Regions from separate parts of the Terrabacter sp. RAF57 genome, predicted to be linked through region 2. Evidence: riboswitches for the same ligand, from Rfam matches in the RefSeq annotation. Region 2 holds a riboswitch; each other region holds the start of a gene.
The links. Region 2 has a riboswitch for cyclic di-AMP ahead of AB4Y83_RS19650 (transglycosylase family protein). Riboswitches for the same ligand answer to the same signal wherever they lie in the genome.

Region 1 (2,192 bases), on a different contig from region 2:
TCGGCCCCTGGGGTCGCGTTCCTGACACTGGCGCGGTGTCGGCTACACTGACGCCGCGTGCCGCCTTGCGGACCCTTCGCGGGGCACCTCCGGGCGGCCCGTGCGAGCGTAGCTCAATGGTAGAGCGCCAGCTTCCCAAGCTGGATACGCGGGTTCGATTCCCGTCGCTCGCTCCGCGCACGACGAGTCGAACCACCGAGAGGTGGGCACCGCCCGGTGACACGGCCCCGAGGGTCGACACGGACCCCCGGGACCGATCCGGGTCAGGGCATGCGGCCTGCGACCCAGCTCGTCGTCCAGATCCTCGAGAGCTGGACGCGCTGGCCGGGTCTGGGTGCGTGCCAGACCTTGCCGTAGCCGGCGTAGATGCCGACGTGGTACGCGCGGCCTCCGGACATGAAGAAGATGAGGTCGCCCTGCTGGACGTTCGCCTTGCTGATGCGGACGCTGGCGAGTCGTTGGGCGTTGGCGGTGCGCGGGACGCCGACGCCGAGACGGGTGCGGTAGGTGTAGTAGACGAGGCCGGAGCAGTCGAACGCCGACGGGCCCGCAGCCCCGTAGCGGTAGGGATCGCCCTGCTGTGCGGCAGCGACCCTGACGGCGGTCCTGCCGCGCGCAGCGCGCGTGGCGGCCGAGACGTAGGCGACCGGTCTGGCCTTGATCGTGACCGGAGCGGTTCCCGCTCGAGAGGCAGCCTGGTGCGTCACCGACGATGTCGGCGCGCTACCCGTCCCGACGAGGAGGGCGGCTGCGAGAAGTGGCGTGATAGCCAGGGACTGCAAGGGAATTCGGCGTGCAAGGGTAGAAGTGGGCATGGTGGATTCCTTCCCACGCCTGTGAGGTGAGCTGTCGGGTTCGGGCGGAAGATGCCCGGCCGCAGATGCGGCTTCACCCCAAKGACCGGTTGGCCGGCCCGAAAGTGGGTCCCCCACTCCTGTCCGTTATTGCGTTGCTGCCCCACCGGTGGACAGGACTCGGCGTGCGGTGGGCCGCTCGGGGGAGACCCCGGGCGATGAGCATCCATCGACGGTGACAGACAGGTCACGAAAAGGGTCCTAGACGAACAGATTGTGGCAATAGTTGACAAGTCAAATGCGGTGGAAGCAGACATTCCATCCGCCACCGTGGCGTGGAGGACGCTCTCGGCAGCCCACGGCATACGCAGTCCGGCGCTGCGGTGCTCGGTAAACCAGTGGACCACCGTGGACGTCGTGACGCACCATGGACGCTGCTCCGTCGGGGCACGTCAGTCGTCAGCGGGGAGGCCCGCGGAGAGGTGGGTGGCCGTCATGGCCTGCTCAGCGGTCACGGTCCCGCTCCACCTCCCCCACCCCGGCTGACCGGGCACCCCGGTCCTGCCCGACTGACAGGAACAGACCGTGAAACCATTGACGGACAACGAGATTCGCGCCTCCTTCGTCAACGCCTCCCGGCGTGAGGCCAAGCAGGCAACCCTCCCCGCCGACCTCGACCTCGGCCCGCGCTGGGAGACGCTCGACTACCTCGGCTGGGTTGACCGCAGCAACCCGCAACGGGCCTACGCCGTCGTCCCGGTCGACGACGAACCCGTCGGCTTCCTCCTCCGGACCGCCGAGCGCACGCGCAAGGCGAGCGCGATGTGCGCCTGGTGCGAGGACGCCTTCGCGACGAGCGAGGTGGCCCTCTTCGTGGCCCGGCGGGCCGGGGCATCCGGCCGCGAGGGCAACAGCCTCGGCACCCTCGTGCACGCCGACTTCAGCTGCTCGACGCACGTCCGACGCCCGCCGAACGGCATGGAGGGCGGCCTCGACCCGCTCGCCCTCGTCGAGCGACGTGTCGAGGAGCTGCGGGCGCGGTCGTCGGCCTTCGCCCGCCGCCTGCGCGACGGCTCGTGACCCTCGGCTGACCTCGAGCACGTCGGCCCGGACCCGAGCGGGCGGTCCGGCGGCGCGCCCGAGCGCGCCGTTTGGACGTCGCGGCCCGACTGTTGCTACGGTTGGCGACGCCTCGCAGGCGTAGTTCAGTAGCAGAACAGCCTTCTTCCAGAAGGAAGACGTACGTGCAATTCGTGCCGCCTGCTCCAGATGGGAAGGGCCCGGTCTCCGTGACCGGGCCCTTCTGCTGTCCGGGCCCTTCTGCTGTCCGGGCCCTTCTGCTGTCCGGGCCCTTCTGCTGTCCGGGCACACATGCCGTCCGAGCACGTATGCCGTCCG
Region 2 (2,192 bases):
CCCCCACTCGTGCCCACAGCATCCAGCTCGCTCCACGACCGCGAAACCGCAGGTCAGGGTCACTATCGACCCCGTTGAGCGGAGAGCTGGCGAGGGGACTCGAACCCCTAACCGCCTGTTTACAAGACAGGTGCGCTACCAATTGCGCCACGCCAGCACGTCTCGGCGCGAGCGCCGCGGACGGGCGAAAGCGTAACCGAGCCGGACGGCATACGCCCAAACACCGGGCGCGAACCGACGCCGGACATGAGAAGGACGGCCCCGCGCAACCCAGGGGTTGGTCGCGCGAGGCCGTCCGGCTCAGTTGTATCAGGAACTCACGGGAGTCGCAGAGTCTGACCCACGAAGATGAGGTTCGGGTTGGTGACCCGGGCGCCGTTGGCCTTCCAGAGGGCCTTCCAGCCGCCGGCCACGTGGTAGCGCGCGGCGATCTTGCCGAGGGTGTCGCCGCTGTGCACGGTGACCTTGGCGCCCTTGGCGGTGTTCTTGACCGTGGGCTTCGTCGCGTACGTCTTCTTCTTGACGACCTTCTTCGTCGTCACGGGCTTGCGGACGGTCGACCGCGAGACCGGGGTCGTCGTCGCGCCACCGTTGGCCCGCGTCAGGCCGGCCCGCTGCGAGCACACCGGCCAGGCGCCGGGGCCCTGGGAGGCGAGCACGCGCTGCGCGATGGCGATCTGCTCGGCCCGCGTGGCGAGGTCGGCGCGCGACGCGAAGGCCGTGCCGCCGTAGCCACGCCACGTGCTCTGCACGAACTGGAGGCCGCCGTAGTAGCCGTTGCCGGTGTTGATGTGCCAGTTGCCGCTCGACTCGCACTGGGCGACGCGATCCCAGACCGAGGCGGCCTTGGCCGACCCGCCCGCGGCGATGCCACCGACGATGGTGGCGGCTCCAGCGATTCCGACTCCCGCGATGCGCTGCTTGACCGAGATCTTCTTGGCCGCAGCATGCTTGGACATGTACTGCATGGGTGATCCTTCCTGACGCGCGCCTGCGGGGTTAGCTGTCGGGTTGGGGCGTCAGGTGCCCCGTCGCGGATGCGACTTCACCCCGAGACCAGATCTCGTCCTCTTGACATGCGCTTCGACACACATGCACTCACTGGCCACACTGGGTCCCCCGTCCTCGCCCGGCCCACGGGTGTGGGCTACATCCCTGGCTGGCGAGGCTCGGCGCGCTCAGGGAACGGATAAATGGGTGTCCATGTGAAGTTGTGGGAGCGTTCGTGTGGAGCCGGACGCGACGAAGCGACCCGGGAACCGAGTCGTGCTGCTCCCGTTCGACCCGAAAGTCGAGGCCGCCGAGCACTGACGGTACGGGACGTTTCCGCAGCGCACAAGGCACGTCGAGACACTTCCGTGATCTTTTTTTCAGCCCCAGATGCAGGTCGATCCGCTATGCACACAGGCCTCGCACAGGGGCCGCCCGGGCGCCCCACAGGCCCCGCCCCGCACGCTCAACCGTCTCGCGCCGAGCCGTCACTTCCCGAACGGGTTCGTCGTGAACGGGTCCCACGTGAGGCTCGACCCGTGCTGCAGGGCCACGAGCGCAGCCGCGACGCCGAAGACGGCGAGCAGCCCGGACACGATCTGCGCGGCCAGGCCGGCTGGCACGAGGCGCCGCGCCATCGAGCGCGAACCGCGTCGCAGCGAGGCGCCGCCGGGGCCCCACCACAGCATGAGCAGGCCGAGGACACCGCCGATCGCGAGCGTGATCGGTGTGCCCGGGCCGAGGTCGGTCCCTTGCGTGCCGGCGAGGAGCAGGGCGGCCGCGAAGACGCCGGCGAGCGCCACCGCCACGGGCAGGAGCAGCCCGACCGCGGTTGCGATGATGCCGACGACGAGGTGCCACGGGCTCGACACGACGGCGAAGGGCACGTCGCTGCGCCGGCGGCCGAAGTCGTAGCGGCGCATCACGAGCGCCGTGACCGAGCGGTCGGTGGCCCGGGCGAGCGCCGACAGGACGACGAGCACGACGAGGGCGATGCCCGGCCACGCCATGAGGGCACCGACCCAGGCGATCGCGACAGCGGCGAGCAGTCCGGTGCGCATCGGCAGTCCGATGCGCGGGTCGCCCTCGCGCTGGGCGGGCTCGTCGTCCTCGTCCCACTCGTCGTCGGGCCAGTAGCCGTCCTGCGGAGCCGGCTCGACGTCCTGCCCGCCGCGCCCGTGCCGGGCATCGTAGGCCTGGGC
Region 3 (2,192 bases), on a different contig from region 2:
GTGAGAGGTGACCGCTCAGATGCGGCCGTACATCGACGGCGTCGTCCAGATGGAGTGGTTGCCGATGACGGTGCCGGGACGCTGGGCGTCGATCATGCGGCCCGGGCTGACGTAGATGCCCACGTGGTAGATCGGCGAGCCGAAGAAGACGAGGTCGCCGGGGCGCGGGTTGCTGACCGGGGTCGAGGCCGCGGCCTGCGCGGACGCGGTGCGCGGGATCGAGATGCCGGCCTGGCGGTAGACGTAGGACGTGAAGCCGGAGCAGTCGAAGCCGGAGGGCGTCGTGCCGCCGTAGACGTAGGGAACGCCGAAGTACGACTGGGCGATGCCGATGATGCCGGTGGCGCTGGGGTTGGGCGCGACGTTGAGGGCGACCCGGGTGGTCGAGCCGGAGCGCGACGCGCGCTGCTGGGTCACCTCACGCTCGGCGGCGGCCTTCTCGGCGGCCTTCTTCGCGGCGCGCTCGGACTTGACCTGGACGTCCTCGATGACGACCGGCTTGACCGAGGCCTGCTTGAGGGCGGGCTTGGCGTAGCCGATCGCCGACAGGGCGTTGCCGGCCTTGAGCGTGCCGACGGCGGGGCCGACGGCCGCGGGACCGGCGACCGTGCTGGCGGAGCCGTCAGCGGCGTTCGCGGTGCCGGCGAACGAAGCGACGAGACCACCCGAGGCCGCGACGATGGCGGCACCCTTCACGGCGGGCTGGGCCGACTCCTTGGCGATCGTCTTGAGCTCCGAGATCGCGTTGAAGCGACCGGGGGCGCGGTGGCGCCCGGGAACGTTCTGAGCCACGTTTGACCTCTCGACGCCTACGAGGTGAGCTGTCGGGTTCGGGCTGGAGGTACTGCCCGGCCTTCGCTCGGACCGGTCTCGGTCCACGGAGGGCTTCACCCCGAGGGCGTCTCTCGACGCCCGGAGAAAGTGGTTCCCCCGCTCCTGCCATGCGGTTCGTACTGAGCCTCAGGTCGATGGCAGGACTAGGCGGTCCGACCCGGGGCACTCACTCGACGGGGAGAGCAAGTTCGCCCACCGTACCCAAGTAGGAGTGCCTTGTCACCTTCGAGTTCCCGGAAGTCAAAGAAATTTCAGCGACCTCCGGAAGGGGCCGGACGAGGTGTGGCAAGGCCTGCCAAAACGACCCGGCAAACCGGGGCAAACCCTGCCGGATACGGCGTGTTCAGGCGGCCTGGCAGAAGACGTGGACGGCCACGTCGTCGGGCAGGGAGACGCCCGTGGACGGCTCGCTGCCCTCGCGGACGGCGACGACCCGGCCGCCGTCACGGACGACTTCGACGCGGGCGCCGGGCACGACGCCGGCACTCGTCAGCAGCGCGAGCGCCTCCGGGTCGACCTGGACGGGCTCACCGATGCGACGGATCGTCACCACCGTCGGCGCGACCCCCACGGCGGCGGTCAGGGTGCTTAGGCCGGTGAGGAAGTCCTCGTCCTGGCGCACCCCGAGCTCCTCGAGACCGGGGATGGGGTTGCCGTAGGGCGACTCGAGCCCCTCGCCGATGAGGCCGAGGATCTTGCGCTCGACCTTCTCGGACATGACGTGCTCCCAGCGGCAGGCCTCGTCGTGGGCGTACTCCCACTCGAGGCCGATGACGTCGACGAGCAGCCGCTCGGCGAGGCGGTGCTTGCGCATGACGCGGGTCGCGAGCAGCCGGCCGTGGTCGGACAGCTCGAGGTGACGGTCGCCCGAGACCGCGACGAGCCCGTCGCGCTCCATGCGGGCGACGGTCTGCGACACGGTGGGGCCCGAGTGGCCGAGACGCTCGGCGATGCGCGCGCGGAGGGGCACGATGCCCTCCTCCTCGAGCTCGAAGATGGTGCGCAGGTACATCTCGGTGGTGTCGATCAGGTCCGTCACGGTCATACCTTCTCAGAATCGGAGAGCGGTCAGGGACCGCCCGTGAGTGGCCCGGGCGTCGGCCCGGTCCTCGCGCGTCGGGTCGGGTCGTGCCGTGGCACCCAGATGCGCAGCCAGCCCGCCCCGACCACGGCACCCACGCCGAGCACGACGGAGGAGGCGCCGAGCGACATGATGGCGCTCAGCCCTGACAACGCCAGCGGGCCCGCTGCCCTTCCCACGTCCGCGCAGAGCCGCCAACCGCCGAGGAACTGCGCCCGTCCGTCCGCGGGCGAGGCGTCGGCGCCGAGGGTCATGATGAGCCCCGCCCCGAGGCCGT
Region 4 (2,192 bases), on a different contig from region 2:
CCCCTTCGTACGCGCTCAGCTCGTGGAGAACTCCGCGGTGGTCGTCGCGGAGGTCGTCGAGATGACGACCCGGTGGGTCACGGCGCGTAGATGTACTTCATGCCGGGACCGTCGGTCAGCGTGCGCGTGTTGTAGTTGTACGCACCGGCGAGGGCGTTCATCTCGATGATCGTCACCTCGTTGCCGTTGACCGCGGTCACCCAGGCGACGTGGCCGACGCTCGAGGAGCCGTGGACGCCGGGCTGCATGACGAGGATCGACCGCGTGCGCGGCGTGCCCGTCACGGTGTAGCCGGCGGACGCTGCGCCCGAGGCCCACGCCATGGCGTTGCCGGTCCAGCCACCGGGGTAGTAGCCCTCGGACTGGTACCACTTGTTGAGAGCGCCCCACGTGCACTGGCCCGCGGTGGCCCAGTTGGACGAGGCGCGCACGCCGGACGAGGCGCTCGGTGCTGCGGTGTTGACGCTCGCCTTCGCCGACGACGTGCTCGTCGTCAGGGTGGCGCGGGTCAGGTCGCGGGAGGCGCGCTGGACGGCGACCTTGCGCGAAGCGGCAGTCTGGGCGGCAGTCTGGGCGGCGGCCTTGGCGGCAGCGCGCTCGGTCTTGACCTGGACGTCCTCGATGACCTGCGGCTTGGCCGGCGCGACGCGGTGGGCGACGGCCTTCTGCACGGCGGGGGCGAAGCCGATCTTCGACAGCGCGGTCGACGCGGCCGGGGTGGCAGCCGTGGCCGGACCGACAGCGGCGGGAGCCGCGGTGTCGACACCGGCAGCAGCCGCGACGTCACCCGAGTTGGGCGACAGGGTGTCGGCGCTCGCCGGGTTGGCGAAGGTGGCGACCAGTCCACCGGTGGCGGCGACGACGGCGCCCGCCTTCATGGCCGGCTGAGCCGACTCACGGGCGAGGAGCTTGAGTTCGTTGAGGGGGTTGTGGCGGCCTGGCGCACGATGGCGACCGCGGATGTTCTCAGTGTTCACGCGTGTTACCTCTCCGCGCCTACGAAGTTAGCTGTCGGGTTCGGGCGGAAAGGTGCCCGGGCCACGCCCGCCCCGCGAAGCTCGCGTGGCGGGTGGGTCTTCACCCCAAGGACGTCCGAAGTCGTTGCGTAGGACGTCCGGAGAAACGTGTGGTTCCTCCGCTCCTGTCACAAGGTTCGATCTCTCTCGTCAGGCGGTGACAGGACTAGGCGGTCCACCTCACGAGAGCCCGACCAGGTGGCCGGACTCCCGGAAGACTAGACGAGGCGACTGGCAAATGTCACGCCACGGTAACGACGACGCGCGCCGATCGCCCCTGAATGTCCGAAGTGCCCGTCTATACCAACGCTTTACCTTCAGATGGGTGAGACGTGGATCACATCCGGACGTGGTCCTCGACAAGCCCCCCACGGGTATGCCGCGGGGTCCCTCGTGGGGACCCCGCGGCATACGCCGGACTGGTGTGGCTCGAGCGTGGGTCGGGCCGGGCGCGGTCGTCAGGTGGCGCTCGAGAGGTGGCCGAAGACCACGACGTTGTCGCGGTACTCGTTGCGACTGTCGGTCGGCCCGCCACACGTCACGAGGCGGATCTCGGCCTGGGTGAAGTCGCCCTTGTAGACGAGCTCGGTCGGGAACTGGGACTTCTTGTAGGCCGCGACCTTGTCGACGGTGAAGGTCAGGTGCGACCCGTCTCGCCGCGACACCGTGACGACGTCACCGGCCCTGACCTTGCCCAGCTCGTAGAAGATGCCCGGGACGCCCGAGGGGGTGTCGACGTGTGCGGCGAGGACGGACGGGCCGAGCTGGCCCGGCGTGGGGCCGGCGTCGTAGATCCCGACCTCCTGGGCCGTGCCCGGCACGGAGATCGTGCCATCGGGCTGGATGCCGAGCCGGACGAAGTGCGAGGAGCGCACCCCGATCGACGGAATCTCGATCGACGTCGGCTCGGAAGCCTCGAGGAAGTCACCCATGCCGACGGTGCCCGGCGCGGCGCCGGCCGTCCTGCCCGCCGTCGGTGTCCCACCCTGACCGGGGGACGCCGACGGGCTGGACGAGGACGGGCCGGGCGCCGCGGGGGCGCTGGCCGTGGCGACCCCGCCCGCCGCGGGCTGCGGCGGGCCGGGGGTCCCCGGGCTCCCTCTGAGGCCGACCACGAGCGCGACGATCCCGATGACGACGAGCACGGCCGTGACCGCCAGCGCCGCAGCCACTCCG

Region 1: it holds a riboswitch for cyclic di-AMP, as region 2 does, so the genes downstream of both, AB4Y83_RS16065 (C40 family peptidase) here and AB4Y83_RS19650 (transglycosylase family protein) in region 2, are expected to answer to the same signal.
Region 3: it holds a riboswitch for cyclic di-AMP, as region 2 does, so the genes downstream of both, AB4Y83_RS21830 (C40 family peptidase) here and AB4Y83_RS19650 (transglycosylase family protein) in region 2, are expected to answer to the same signal.
Region 4: it holds a riboswitch for cyclic di-AMP, as region 2 does, so the genes downstream of both, AB4Y83_RS01215 (CHAP domain-containing protein) here and AB4Y83_RS19650 (transglycosylase family protein) in region 2, are expected to answer to the same signal.

Annotation. Positions count from the first base shown of each region.
Region 1 covers NZ_JBFRDT010000014.1:21,810-24,001, reverse strand. The annotation lists tRNA gene AB4Y83_RS16070 (tRNA-Gly) at 103-173, shown strand; gene AB4Y83_RS16065 (C40 family peptidase) at 264-782, opposite strand; cyclic di-AMP (ydaO/yuaA leader) riboswitch at 817-959, opposite strand; gene AB4Y83_RS16060 (FBP domain-containing protein) at 1,380-1,874, shown strand; tRNA gene AB4Y83_RS16055 (tRNA-Gly) at 1,989-2,062, shown strand.
Region 2 covers NZ_JBFRDT010000022.1:85,693-87,884, reverse strand. The annotation lists tRNA gene AB4Y83_RS19655 (tRNA-Thr) at 85-157, opposite strand; gene AB4Y83_RS19650 (transglycosylase family protein) at 318-968, opposite strand; cyclic di-AMP (ydaO/yuaA leader) riboswitch at 972-1,159, opposite strand; gene AB4Y83_RS19645 (protein kinase domain-containing protein) at 1,479-2,192, opposite strand, start outside.
Region 3 covers NZ_JBFRDT010000034.1:2,697-4,888, reverse strand. The annotation lists gene AB4Y83_RS21830 (C40 family peptidase) at 16-792, opposite strand; cyclic di-AMP (ydaO/yuaA leader) riboswitch at 795-970, opposite strand; gene AB4Y83_RS21825 (iron dependent repressor, metal binding and dimerization domain protein) at 1,178-1,873, opposite strand; gene AB4Y83_RS21820 (MFS transporter) at 1,903-2,192, opposite strand, start outside.
Region 4 covers NZ_JBFRDT010000001.1:257,620-259,811, forward strand. The annotation lists gene AB4Y83_RS01215 (CHAP domain-containing protein) at 78-977, opposite strand; cyclic di-AMP (ydaO/yuaA leader) riboswitch at 982-1,169, opposite strand; gene AB4Y83_RS01220 (sortase domain-containing protein) at 1,475-2,192, opposite strand, start outside.